3 regions of the Paenibacillus sp. FSL R5-0701 genome follow, and region 1 is predicted to be linked to each of the others. Evidence: predicted binding sites of a transcription regulator. Region 1 holds the regulator's gene; each other region holds the start of a gene.
What was found. The regulator LexA, encoded in region 1, represses DNA repair genes until DNA is damaged. The targets are predictions, from matches to a motif close to CGAACATATGTTCG.
Positions count from the first base shown of each region.

Region 2: a site for LexA is predicted at 2,135-2,148, ahead of MKZ13_RS10530 (DNA polymerase IV). Genes of this name have one in related genera too.
Region 3: a site for LexA is predicted at 2,668-2,681, ahead of MKZ13_RS16650 (DNA polymerase IV). Genes of this name have one in related genera too.

Region 1 covers NZ_CP150230.1:4,146,189-4,150,482, reverse strand. The annotation lists gene MKZ13_RS18255 (aldehyde dehydrogenase) at 90-1,391, shown strand; gene lexA (transcriptional repressor LexA) at 1,497-2,123, opposite strand; gene MKZ13_RS18245 (LysM peptidoglycan-binding domain-containing protein) at 2,421-2,798, shown strand; gene MKZ13_RS18240 (DUF896 domain-containing protein) at 2,894-3,103, shown strand; gene MKZ13_RS18235 (hypothetical protein) at 3,229-3,738, shown strand; gene MKZ13_RS18230 (HAD family hydrolase) at 3,767-4,294, shown strand, end outside.
Region 2 covers NZ_CP150230.1:2,246,085-2,250,378, forward strand. The annotation lists gene cimA (citramalate synthase) at 87-1,706, opposite strand; gene MKZ13_RS10530 (DNA polymerase IV) at 2,238-3,539, shown strand; gene MKZ13_RS10535 (ferredoxin) at 3,657-3,899, shown strand; gene MKZ13_RS10540 (L,D-transpeptidase family protein) at 4,119-4,294, shown strand, end outside.
Region 3 covers NZ_CP150230.1:3,779,350-3,783,643, forward strand. The annotation lists gene MKZ13_RS16630 (copper amine oxidase N-terminal domain-containing protein) at 1-250, shown strand, start outside; partial or broken gene MKZ13_RS16635 (TetR-like C-terminal domain-containing protein) at 271-438, shown strand; gene MKZ13_RS16640 (undecaprenyl-diphosphate phosphatase) at 641-1,444, shown strand; gene MKZ13_RS16645 (hypothetical protein) at 1,968-2,330, shown strand; gene MKZ13_RS16650 (DNA polymerase IV) at 2,707-3,945, shown strand; gene MKZ13_RS16655 (YolD-like family protein) at 3,942-4,289, shown strand; gene MKZ13_RS16660 (hypothetical protein) at 4,291-4,294, shown strand, end outside.

The sequences.
Region 1 (4,294 bases):
TTAGTATGTTGAAAGTTTCATATAGAAGAGGTATACTTTAATTAAATTTTGAGCAATTTAATTTTAAATAATTAATTGGAGATGTTAATATGGATCAGGCAAAACAACTTGTGACAGAACAACGTACATTTTTTTATACAGGACAAACTAAAAATATCGAATATCGGATTAATGCGCTTCAACAGCTTAGAAAAGGAATTGAAAAGTATCAGCAACGGATTCAAGATGCACTTCGGGCGGATCTGAACAAATCTGAGGCGGAAGCTTACGGTTCCGAGATTCGCATTGTTTTGGGTGAACTGGATTTTGCATTAGAACACCTGCAGGAATGGGCTGCACCAAAACAAGTCCCAACCAATTCGGCTATGCCGGATGGGGTGAGCACCATTTACCTTGAACCATACGGGGTGGCTCTTATAATTGCACCTTGGAACTATCCTTTCCAACTGGCCTTTGGTCCACTGATTGGAGCAATTGCAGCCGGTAACTGTGCAGTTATCAAACCTTCTGAATTAACACCAGCCGTATCTCGTCTGACGTATGATCTGATTAAGGAGATCTTCCCTGAGGAGTATATTGCCGTTATGGAAGGTGAAGTTGAGGAAAGCACAGCATTGTTGAAAGAGAAATTTGATTATATTTTCTTCACAGGTAGCACAGGTGTTGGTCGCATTGTTATGAAGGCAGCTGCGGAGCACTTGACTCCTGTAACTCTTGAGTTGGGTGGTAAGAGTCCTGCTATTGTCCATAACGATGCAGATCTGAAGCTGGTGGCCCAGCGGATTGTTCGTGGTAAGTTCCTGAATGCAGGCCAAACTTGCGTTGCTCCGGATTATTTGCTTGTACATGAACAAGTTCGTGATGAATTGATTGATCTGATTGGCGCAGAGATTAAAGATAAATTTGGGGATGAAGTATTACAGAACGCTGATTTTCCGCACATTGTCAATGCGCGTAACTTTGATCGGTTGTCGGGTTTCCTCACAGCTGGCAAAACTCTGATTGGTGGGCGTTCTGTACGTGAGCAGTTGCTTATTGAGCCAACGGTAATTGGAGATGTGAACTGGGAATCAGCTGTCATGCAAGAAGAGATCTTCGGTCCGATTCTTCCTGTATTTACGTACAGTGACCTGAATCCTATGCTGGATGAGATTGTTCGTCGGCCAAAACCATTGGCACTATATCTCTTCACACAGGATGAGCAGCTGCAGGATCAGGTTCTGAATCAAGTATCCTTCGGTGGGGGATGTATTAATGATACACTTTCTCATATGACTTCACACTACCTCCCGTTTGGTGGTGTAGGAGAGAGCGGTATGGGCTCATATCACGGACAACAGAGCTTTGATGTGTTCTCGCATCACAAGAGTGTTCTGAAACGCAGTGAATAATTAACCGCTAAAATAACATAAACATGAAAAAAAGAGGTTGTCCTGTTCATCAGGGCAACCTCTTTCATATTTCCTTACATCTAGTTTTGTTACTCAAGTTAAATATTAATGAATATCTCGGAAAAGGCCAATGACTTTACCCAGAATACTAACGTGTTTCAAACGTAAAGGTTCAAAGGTCGCATTCTCCGGTTGAAGGCGAATATGATCTTTCTCTTTATAGAACGTTTTCACTGTAGCTTCATCGTCTTCAGTCATTGCAACGACGATATCACCGTTATCAGCAGTTTGCTGTTGACGGACAATAACGTAATCTCCATTAACGATTCCAGCTTCCACCATACTATCTCCCACTACTGAAAGCATAAACACTTTCTGTTCGCCTACATAATGTGTAGGAAGAGGGAAGTAGTCTTCAATGTTCTCGGTTGCAGTGATTGGAACCCCAGCTGTAACCTTACCAACGACAGGAATACGTGCAACGCTATGAGCAAATTGATGAGAATGCTCAGACTCTTCCTGGCTCAAAAGCTCAATGGCTCTTGGCTTGGTAGGGTCGCGTCGGATCAAACCTTTTTTCTCCAAACGATCCAAATGTCCATGTACTGTTGAGCTGGAAGCAAGTCCAACCGCTTCACCAATTTCCCGTACGGAAGGAGGATACCCCTTCAACCGGACTTCATTTCGTATAAACTCCAGAATAGCCTGCTGCCTGCTGGATATCTTCGACATACCGTATCAACCCCATTTTAGTAACGTTTGGGAAAATTATAACATAGAACCTCCGTTCGTACAAACATAAGTTCTAAATAAAATAGCATTAAATCAGTGTTTTTTAACTTATAGAACAGAAATTGTCCAAAAGTCAGAGCATAATACTGCAAATGTTTTGCAAAAGTACTTGAAATAAGATATTGCTCCTTCTAAAAAAGAAGCGAACAATTGTTCTAAAAATCTATTGAACAAAACAAGTGTTCGTGTTATATTGATTTCAACATATAGGAACAAACGTTTGGAGGCGGGTATTTAATGAGATATTCTACTTATCAAAGCATTTATGAACCAATGAATTCGGAACTGGTGAAGTCTAACATAGGGAACTACAAGAAGGTTTTAGCGCGTTTCAAGATTTCTTCATGGATGTTAAAGGTAGCCATTACCTCTATGATTATATTTATTGGATGCAGCACTGTTTTAACTGTATTTGCCGGCAATGAGAATGATGTTCTGCCTGGAGGAAAGATAGCTGTTTCACAAGGGGAAACATTATGGAGTATTTCTTTAGAACATAAACCGACGAATATGGATACACGTATTTATATAGAAGCAATTAAGAAAGTGAATCAACTTCATACGACTTCCATCCAAGTGGGACAAGTTCTAGCTCTACCACAATTTGCAGAATAAAATGCACATCAATGTGTGTTAACGCGTGTCAACTTGACAAGCAGCCTTTATAATGGCAAAGTTAATATGACTTTGTATTTTTGGAGGGGACAAGCTTGGATATAGATAGTCTGGTAGCACGCATTAACGAATTGGCTCGTAAGCAAAAGTCCACTGGATTGTCGGAGGAAGAACGTGCCGAACGTGCCGAGCTAAGAGAGATTTATTTGAGTAATATTCGCAGTAATTTCAGACAACAACTGGATACCATTGAGATTGTTGATGATGAGAATGACAAAGGCCACCAAGGCAAACTCAAACACTAACGAAACCTAATGATATCATTATGATATTTAGGTTTCTTCCTGTTATTTTGAGTGTGCAATTTATAGGGGGAAATGTCGGTTTGCAATTATGTAAGCCGATACAAAGACACATAAGGGGGATTCTCATGTCGCGTTCGTTCGAGAGAACGGTTAAGAAAAATTCCAAGCAGTTAAATCAGCAACGCAAAAAAAGTGGTCAACCAATCACAGGTACACCAGGCGAAGAAGTCTTTAAGGGACGCAGCCTTTTGTTCCCTATATTTTTGATTGGTCTCGCCTTTTTGTATCTGTTTATGAGCACGTTCCTTGTGCAAGCTCCGATGACAACCTGGGACTGGGTGACGATGCTGCTTTACGTATTTTTGGCAGTCATCTTCATGCTTCGTCGTCCATACATCAAGATTAGCAGTAATCGGATTATAACGACGAAGGGTAATCGTGAACGTTCAATTGGGGTTGACGATATCGTCAAATTCAGAATCGAACCAGGTACAGTTGTTATCGAACATAACAGTCGCGGGAAAAGATGGGTGTTTACCAAGTTATTGAACCGTTACGATACAGATGCGATTGCAGAACGTTTGCTGAAGTTTGCAAAAGCACACCAGATCACCGTGGAAACCGTCGATAAGTAATTATTGCATAAAGGGGTAGATGATCGGAATGGCGTTAAAAGCGATTTTGTTCGACCTAGATGATACTTTATTATGGGATGAGCGTAGTGTTCGAGAAGCTTTTCATGAGACTTGTCTAATCGCAGCGAAAGAGACTGGGGTTAAACCAGAAGAACTTGAAGAAGCTGTTCGTAATGAGGCACGTGGACTGTATGAATCATATGAAACCTTTTCTTTTACTAAAATGATTGGAATCAATCCGTTTGAAGGCCTATGGGCTAACTTTACTGGTGGGGATCAGCCTGAGTTCCGTCAGTTGGAACAGCTTGCTCCAGTTTACCGTAAAGAATCCTGGCGTCGTGGCTTGTTGAAATTGGGTATAGATCGGGAAGATCTTGCTGAACAACTGGCCGCACAGTTTGGAGTAGAACGGAGATCCAGACCACATGTATACGAAGAAACGATGGATACCTTGCGTCAATTACAAGGAAAGTACAAACTGTTGTTGTTAACGAACGGTTGTCCTGCTTTGCAACAAGAGAAGTTGGATGGTGTACCTGAATTGACTCCTTTCTTT
Region 2 (4,294 bases), 1.9 Mb from region 1:
AATCATGGGTACAGAGGCTTCCTTTTTATTTTCCGGGAAATAAGCGTTAAAAGGTTGTTCAAAAAAAGCTTTTTTGGACATGCATTTTAGTGGTTGCTTATCCCATGAGCAGGAATAGGGAGTGTGCCCGGCTCATCCAGCAATTTTTCTTGAAGCAAAGCATAGCGGAAACTGTGTACGAGTGCTTCCCAACTTGCTTCAATTACGTTCTCGGATACACCTACAGTGTTCCATGTGTTCTCCGTATTTTTGGATTCGATCAATACACGAACTTTGGCGGCTGTGGCATCTTTCTCATCCAGTACACGTACTTTGTAGTCCGAGAGGTGCATATTGGCAAGTGAAGGGAAGTATTGCACCAGTGCTTTCCGAAGCGCGTTATCGAGTGCGTTAACTGGACCATTGCCCTCAGCAGCGGTATAAGCGCTTGTTCCAGCGATATTCACTTTGACAAAAGCTTCAGAAACAACGGATTTGCCTGCCGTTTTCTCCACAAGCATTTTGAATGATTCAAAAGTGAACAATTCTTTCATGTCACCGTTCGCTTCACGAATTAACAATTCAAGCGAAGCATCTGCACCTTCGAACTGGTAACCCTGATGTTCCAGGTCTTTGATTTTCTCAATAATCTGACGTGAATTGGCACTGTTTGGATCGAACTCAAGCCCCAGTTCCTGTGCTTTGGATACAATGTTACTTTGTCCGGCAAGTTCAGAGACCAGCACACGTTGTTTGTTACCAACCAGTTCAGGCACGATGTGTTCATAGGTACGTGAATCCCGCAGGATGGCAGAGACGTGAATTCCACCTTTGTGAGCAAAAGCAGCATTGCCAACATAAGGCTGATTAATCGGCATATTCACATTGGCAATCTCGCTAACATAACGAGCCACGTTTGTAAGTTGTCTCATGGAATCCTCAGTAACACATTCATAACCAAGTTTCAGTTGCAGGTTCGGGATAATGGATGCGAGATTGGCGTTACCGCAACGCTCTCCATAACCGTTCATCGTTCCTTGCACCTGACGGGCTCCGGCTTGTACAGCGCTTAGTGTGTTGGCCACAGCCAGTTCACAATCATTATGTGTATGGATGCCGAGATGTGCATAAGGCAGGCTTCTATGCAATGTGGATACGATCTCGTGCACCTCGTTTGGCATCGTCCCGCCGTTGGTATCACACATAACGAGCCAGTCCGCTCCAGCTTCATGAGCCTTGGTCAAGACCGCTTGAGCATACTCCGGGTTATGTTTGAATCCGTCAAAGAAGTGTTCTGCGTCAAAGATCACTTCCATACCATTCTGTTTCAGATATGCGATGGAATCATAGATCATGGACAAGTTTTCTTCCAATGTAGTCTGCAAAGCGGTATGCACATGGAAGTCCCATGATTTACCGACCAAGGTTGCAGCCTGAGCACCAGATTCGATCATGCGCTTCAGGTTGGCGTCTTCACTAGCAACACTGCCTTTTCGGCGGGTACTGCCAAAAGCAACAACCTTTGCGTTCAGGTTTAATTCCTTGACTCTTTTGAAAAACTCAATGTCCTTGGTATTGCTGCCGGGAATTCCGCCTTCAATATAATGGACACCCAGGTCATCAAGCTTCTTGGCAATTTTGAGTTTGTCGTCTGCCGATAAGCTGACACCCTCCCCTTGTGTGCCGTCACGTAAAGTCGTATCGAAGATGGAAATGGCCTTTGACATGAAGATCCTCCTTTGAGATAAAGCGCTCTTTTAAAAGTTTGGATTGTAAGTTGGGAAAAGCTGTTAAGTACGTTAGTGGACGAATCCTTCGATTCGGCAACGCTACACTGTGTTAAACTCGATGCGCTGATTTGTCCTAATGTCGTCAATTTGTATAATTAATTATTATAGCACCATTATAGCCAAATGCTACATAGAAATCGCAGTTTCATGTAACAATTAACGGATTTTAGAGAAAAAAGAAGGATGGTAATCATAATCAAGATGTATGTTATAATCTATTATTAAGTTTTAATTTCAATATATGGAAGAAAAGGAGGGACAATTTTGAGTTTTGTATGGGAAAATACAGTTATTGCCCTGATCACTTTGATTCTTTTTGTAAGTGTAGGCTGGTTGATTATTCGGTCTCTGATCAGATCTCGCAGAAAATAAATGTTCGTGACTGAATTAACATAACGGGTTTGATATACTATAGAAGAAAGAAATTCGTTTCATTAATTAGTGTGCAAGAAAGGGCGGGGGTTCATGATGTCTTCAGACGGCAATCCTCCAGCAAATGTGGATCAATATTACCCTGCAGCCGGACGGGTGATTCTGCATGTCGATATGAATGCTTTCTACTGCTCTGTACATGAAGCCGAGGAACCAGATTTATATAGAGGAAAAGCAACGGCCGTTGCGGGCAGCAGTGAACTGCGAAAGGGTGTAATTGTAACCTGCTCATATGCCGCTCGTAATCGAGGCATCTCAACAGGTATGGTTGTCCACCAAGCCATGAAAAAGTGCCCTGATCTCATTGTGATTCGTCCTGATTTCCATTTGTATCGTCAATATTCAAGAGCGTTCATGCAGATTGCGTATAGTTATACGCCTCAACTTGAGGCTACATCCATTGATGAATGTTATCTTGATATTACAGGTTCAAGGCAATTCGGGAATCCAATGGAGATTGCGGAGAGCATTCAGCGTAGAATCAAGGATGAATTGGGACTGCCATGTTCCATTGGCATTGCACCCAACAAATTATTGGCAAAAATGGCTTCGGATCTGAAAAAACCGAATGGTATCTCCATTTTACGCATGAGGGACGTACCCCGGATTCTATGGCACAGACCATGCAACGAGATGTTTGGCATTGGCAAAAAAACGGCTGAAAAGTTGAAAAAACTGGGCATTGAAACGATTGGTCAATTGGCCAAGTCGGATGAGAACATGTTGACCGAACTATTTGGAGTTAATGGAACATGGCTCAAAAATTCCGCCAATGGCATTAACCACTCCGCAGTTCACGCGGAACGTGAGGCCAATAAATCCATTGGACATACAACCACTTTACCGGCGGATGTATCGGATATGAATGAGATTCATCGGGTATTCCTCAATATAAGTGACCAGGTAGCCAGAAGATTGCGCAAGCACGAAATGTTCAGCCAGGGGATTCAGATTACAATCCGCACACCGGATATGAAGACAATCACCCGATCACGTCTAATGGAAGTTCCTACGGAGGATGCAACGGTCATTTACCGTGAGGCCTGTAAACTATTTGAGAAGCATTGGGGTAGTGGCAAGCCTGTACGCATGCTGGGTGTGACACTTCAGAACCTGATTCCAAGAGAAGAATCCGCTGTGCAGATGGACTTGTTCGAATATGAGCAGAAGCCCAAAAAGGACAATCTCATTCGGATTATGGATCAGTTACGTGATAAATTTGGTGAGAATGCTGTTGTGACCGCAGGCATGCTTGGAGACGATCCTTCCGTGTTGCTTCGCAATCATAAAGTGCGTGGTACTTCCCTGCAAAAAGATAACTTGCAAAGTCTTGATTAAATAAGGGATAATAGAGACTTGTGGTTGCAAAATGATTTGTAATTATCCTTACTTTGTATTAATATGTTTCTAGATAAAGACACTGTACGTTTCGAATTTTAGGAGGAGAGAATGTAAATGAGTAAATATACTTGGGTTGAAAAAGACACATGCATCGCATGTGGCGCTTGTGGAGCAACGGCTCCAGACATCTACGATTATGATGATGAAGGTTTGGCAGAAGTTATCTTTGACGGCGATGCTAACCATGGTGTTAAAGCTATTCCAGACGACTTGTTTGATGATATGCAGGATGCATGCGATGGCTGCCCTACAGATTCAATCAAAGTAGCGGACGAGCCTTTCAATAAAGAAGGCTAAGTATTTCTCCTATGAACACAAAGCACCTTCTTTTGTCTTAACGACAAGGGAAGGTGCTTTTTTTTGCATTCATTTAACTGTGATTATCTGACTATGGATCAAGGACGAACATTGTCGAACCCCCTTTTTTCCACCGGGTACTCAAGTCCTATGGATTCAACGCTTGGTTATGCCGATATATAATGATATACGGAAAAAGGCGAAATAGTGGAGGATCGGATGCAAAATACTCATCTAAGAACATATGTCAAGAAACATCCAGACAATAAAATGGCTTGGTACTTGCTCGGAAAGGAGTACTTGGGCGAAGGACAGGAGGCCAAAGCCAATTATTGCTTTCAACAAGCGGGCGAGGTTTATGAGGCATTTGAACGCAGTAAAGCTCCTGCGGACAT
Region 3 (4,294 bases), 370 kb from region 1:
TTTGAAAGCCGAAGTGACATGGAATCCCGAAGAACGCTCCATCATTGTCACGAAGGATGGGGTGAGCATTAAACTTGTGGTTGACAGTAAGACTGCAACAGTTAATGGCAAAAACGTCTCTTTGGATGCGCCAGCAACTATCACAAAAGGCAGTACTTATGTAACCGTACGTTTCATAAGTGAGGCATTGGATGCAACCGTGCAATGGGAAGAAGAAAGTAAAACCGTCGTTGTTTATGAAGAAGTATAATATCGGAATGCATAGCAGCTGATATTAACCAGTTGCTTCGACTTTTAACTTCAGCATCAGTGGGTGTATTGGAATGGTGGATTATCCGTTCGATGCCGTATCCGCCATCCGTCATGGTTGAACAATTTTGGAATTTGCTGAACCCGGTTGTCGAAGGACACGAACATCGTTCCATTGGAAGTCGCTAATTTTGCGGCTTCTTTTGTGTTTTCTAATGTTTGAGAAGATAGGAGGTGATAATTGATATGATCTGCATATCATTTAAATGATGTGACAATAATGTCACACTGAAATGAATATTGTTATGCTAATCGATGGGAAAATATAGTCATTTACTCTTATACTTGAACTTGCTAAGCGAGTTTATTTTCGTAAAGGGGATATCTCCTAATGACTGATGTAATAAAAGCAATAATACTTGGCATAATAGAAGGCTTAACTGAATTCTTACCCGTATCGTCTACTGGACATCTTATTTTAGCAGGCAATTTACTTAACTTTGAGGGAGACGCGGCAATAACCTTTAAAATTGTTATACAGTTGGGTGCAGTGATGGCAGTTCTAATTCTTTATTGGAAAAGGTATATGGAGATTGGGTCAAACTTAATTAAAATGGATTTTTCAAAAAGTAAAGGATTAAACGTAATACATATGATTTTGGCTATGTTACCAGCATTAATCGTATATCTTCTTCTAAAGGACACTATAAAAAGTCAATTATTCGGCCCTACACCTGTCTTAATTGGTTTAGTTGCTGGTGGTTTGTTAATGATCATCGCAGCACAGAGTAAGAGAACTACCAGCGTTGATACAATTGATATGATTAGTTACAAACAAGCTTTTGGAATTGGCTTATTCCAATGTCTGGCCTTGTGGCCGGGTTTTTCAAGATCGGGTTCGACGATTTCAGGTGGCCTTTTGCTCGGTACTAGCCAAAAAGCTGCTGCAGATTTTACATTCATTATTTCTGTACCTGTTATGTTTGGTGCTACCTTGTTGGACTTATATGATAGCCGCGATTTACTTAGTTTAGACGATTTTTATCTAATGTTAATTGGCTTTATGACATCCTTTCTTGTGGCTATGATTGCGGTAGTAACGTTTATTAGACTGATCAAGCGACTTCGATTGGAGTGGTTTGCTCTATACCGTTTTGGATTAGCAGCCCTTTTCTATTTAATCGTCATACTGTAACTGTAAACTATAATTTATAAACTCTCAGTTTCGGAGATATGTAAGTTTCTCATCTGATCGAGATACGGTAGGGATGTCCTCGCGAACGTTCTCAAACGCTGAATTTGTTCTAATTGATCCGGGTTGAGCGAAATTCCCTTCTGGCTCGCGGGGGATGACAAGTAGCGGCTGCAGTCCGTGATAAATGACTCATACGAGGACCAATGTCGTCACGCAAAGCAAACCAATGATGGATTTGGTGAGAACGTTCATTTCTATTAAAACTTCTGTTTTTGTCTTCATAATGCTTATCCACAAAGATGAGAACAAAGTTTAATGAGTAAAATATTGCCAATGCAAATCGCTAGCGCGTTAGGCAATCCTGCACACATGAGACTTATGAAAAGTGCATTTGAGGTGGAGAGATAGTAGCATCAGGACATTAGATTATTCACCTTAATTTTTGATTTAATCTTTTACGACTACTTATGCTAGGATATTGAACTAACGGGCTGGATAGTTGAAGGAGGTAACGGGTAGGAATATGATAAAAAATGATGATGAGTTCGAGAGTTTATTATCAAAGAGGAATTCAGGTAAAGTTACATACGGTATAGAATTAAAAAATAATATTGAGAAAGGAAGTATATTGGAGGCATATTTGAAGCGAATGGGCCATAATGCAGATAAGCTAGAGGGTAACTGGATAATGGTTGATAAAGATTATGCTAAAGAATTTTTAATATATGTTCTTCCAAAAAACATGACCCAAGATATTGATTTGAATACAAAACCGATGGCAGATGAATTAAGTGAATATTTTTTAGATCAATTTCAGAAAAAAGCCATTTTCTATCCAAACGCAAGGTTTGACTCGAAATCTGGTTACTTTAAGCTCTACTCATAGACAACAAAAAAATAAAACTATAGGAATTTAAAACTGTTACCTGAATAGGTAAACTGATAAGCTCAGCCACAACCATACAGCCCCATTTTAGTCGCTATTTTAGCGACTTTTTTTATATTATCGGTACGGTTATGATATTGCGGATGAATGCTTCGTCAGCCGTGCAAATGTTAGATGTTTGGCACAAAGTTTGGGATATACTCAATCTCTGACATCACCCCTCAGGGGGTCTTTCTTTTGTCTTAAGTAATCGTTTTCAATGCTAATATGACCTTATCTCGGATGAATATAAATATTTACCTCTTGCATAAAGAACATGCGTTCGGTTTATAATATACAAACATACGTTCTTAAAAGTACAGGAGTGATTTCAGTGTTGGCTAAGCAGCGAACCATTATGCTCATCGATATGCAGTCGTTTTATGCTTCAGTCGAAAAGGCAAAAATGCCTCAATACAAAAATAGACCACTCGCCGTCGCTGGCGATCCAGCAAGACGTTCTGGCATTATCCTTGCTGCTTGTCCACTAGCCAAAGCGAAGGGTGTATCTACCGCGGAACCACTCTGGCAGTCTCTTCAGAAGTGCCCTGAACTGATCATTGTGAGACCACACATGCAAGAATACATCGAAGTATCCACTCAAATCATGTCCATTATTGAGGAGTTCACCGATCTGGTCGAACCATACAGTATAGACGAATTATTCGCTGATTTTACAGGGTCTATGCATCTATTCGGTAATGATCCAGTCGATTTGGCCAAGCAAATTCAAGACAAAATCTATAATGAAACAGGCGTTTACGCGAGAGCTGGCATTGGTGAAAACAAAATCATCAGTAAATTATGCTGCGATATGATCGCTAAAAAAGCAGAGGGGGGCATTTTCCACTTAAAGAAAGAGGAATTACACCTCCACATTGGAGAAAAGCCCATCCGCGATATGTGGGGGATAGGCTCCAGAATGGAAAAACATTTGTGGAAGATGGGCATCCGAACCATTAGAGACCTGGCGAATACGCCTCTTTCCAAACTAAGAAGTAAGTGGGGGGTTAATGGAGAAGTCATCTGGAGAGTCGCAAATGGAATCGACAATTCACCGGTAACCGTAAACACGCACAGTACACAAAAGGATATCGGAAACGGAATGACCCTGCCAAGAGATTTCATAGAGGCTTGGGAGATCGAAGTAGTTATCCTCGATATCTGTACAGAAGTGTGCAGAAGAGCCCGTAAAAAGGGACTGATGGGTAGTGTAGTTTCCGTGAGTATATCTGGAGCGGATTTCGACCACCCAACTGGTTTTCACAGGCAGGTTAAACTGTCTGATCCTACAAACATAACCGTTGATGTATGCAAGATAGCTAAACGCATATTCCATCAACACTGGGATGGGCAACCCGTGCGCCGTGTAGGCGTATCCCTATCTCAATTATCTAACGCGGATACATATCAACTATCTTTTTTTGATGATCAAGAGCAGAAACGGGCCATTGATCAAGTGATGGACGACATTAAGGATCGATTTGGCGACATTGCCATTCTACGAGCGAGCTCCATTACGGCTGCGGGTCAAGCGATCGATCGAGCATCTAAAATTGGGGGGCATTATAAATGAGCAAAAAACTGGAGGCCAATGGATTATGGGAATCGAGCCGCATGATGCTTCCACAACATAAAGAACGAATTATACAGCATCGAACTCAAATTCATTATCAAACGAAACCACTGATCCATGAAGATGAGTGGGAGATTATTACTCAGAATATAGATATGTCGCTCAATTATATATTGCAAGCCACCTTTGAAATATTTACTGAGTCAGGCAATCGCTATATACACGGGATCGTCACTTCAGTCAGTACCTTTGGAAAGAAAATCAAAATTGAAATGGAGAATGGATTTGAATGGGTCGATTTTGATCAATTGGTCTCTGTGAAACTTGAAGAAGGAGGCGTGTAACGTGC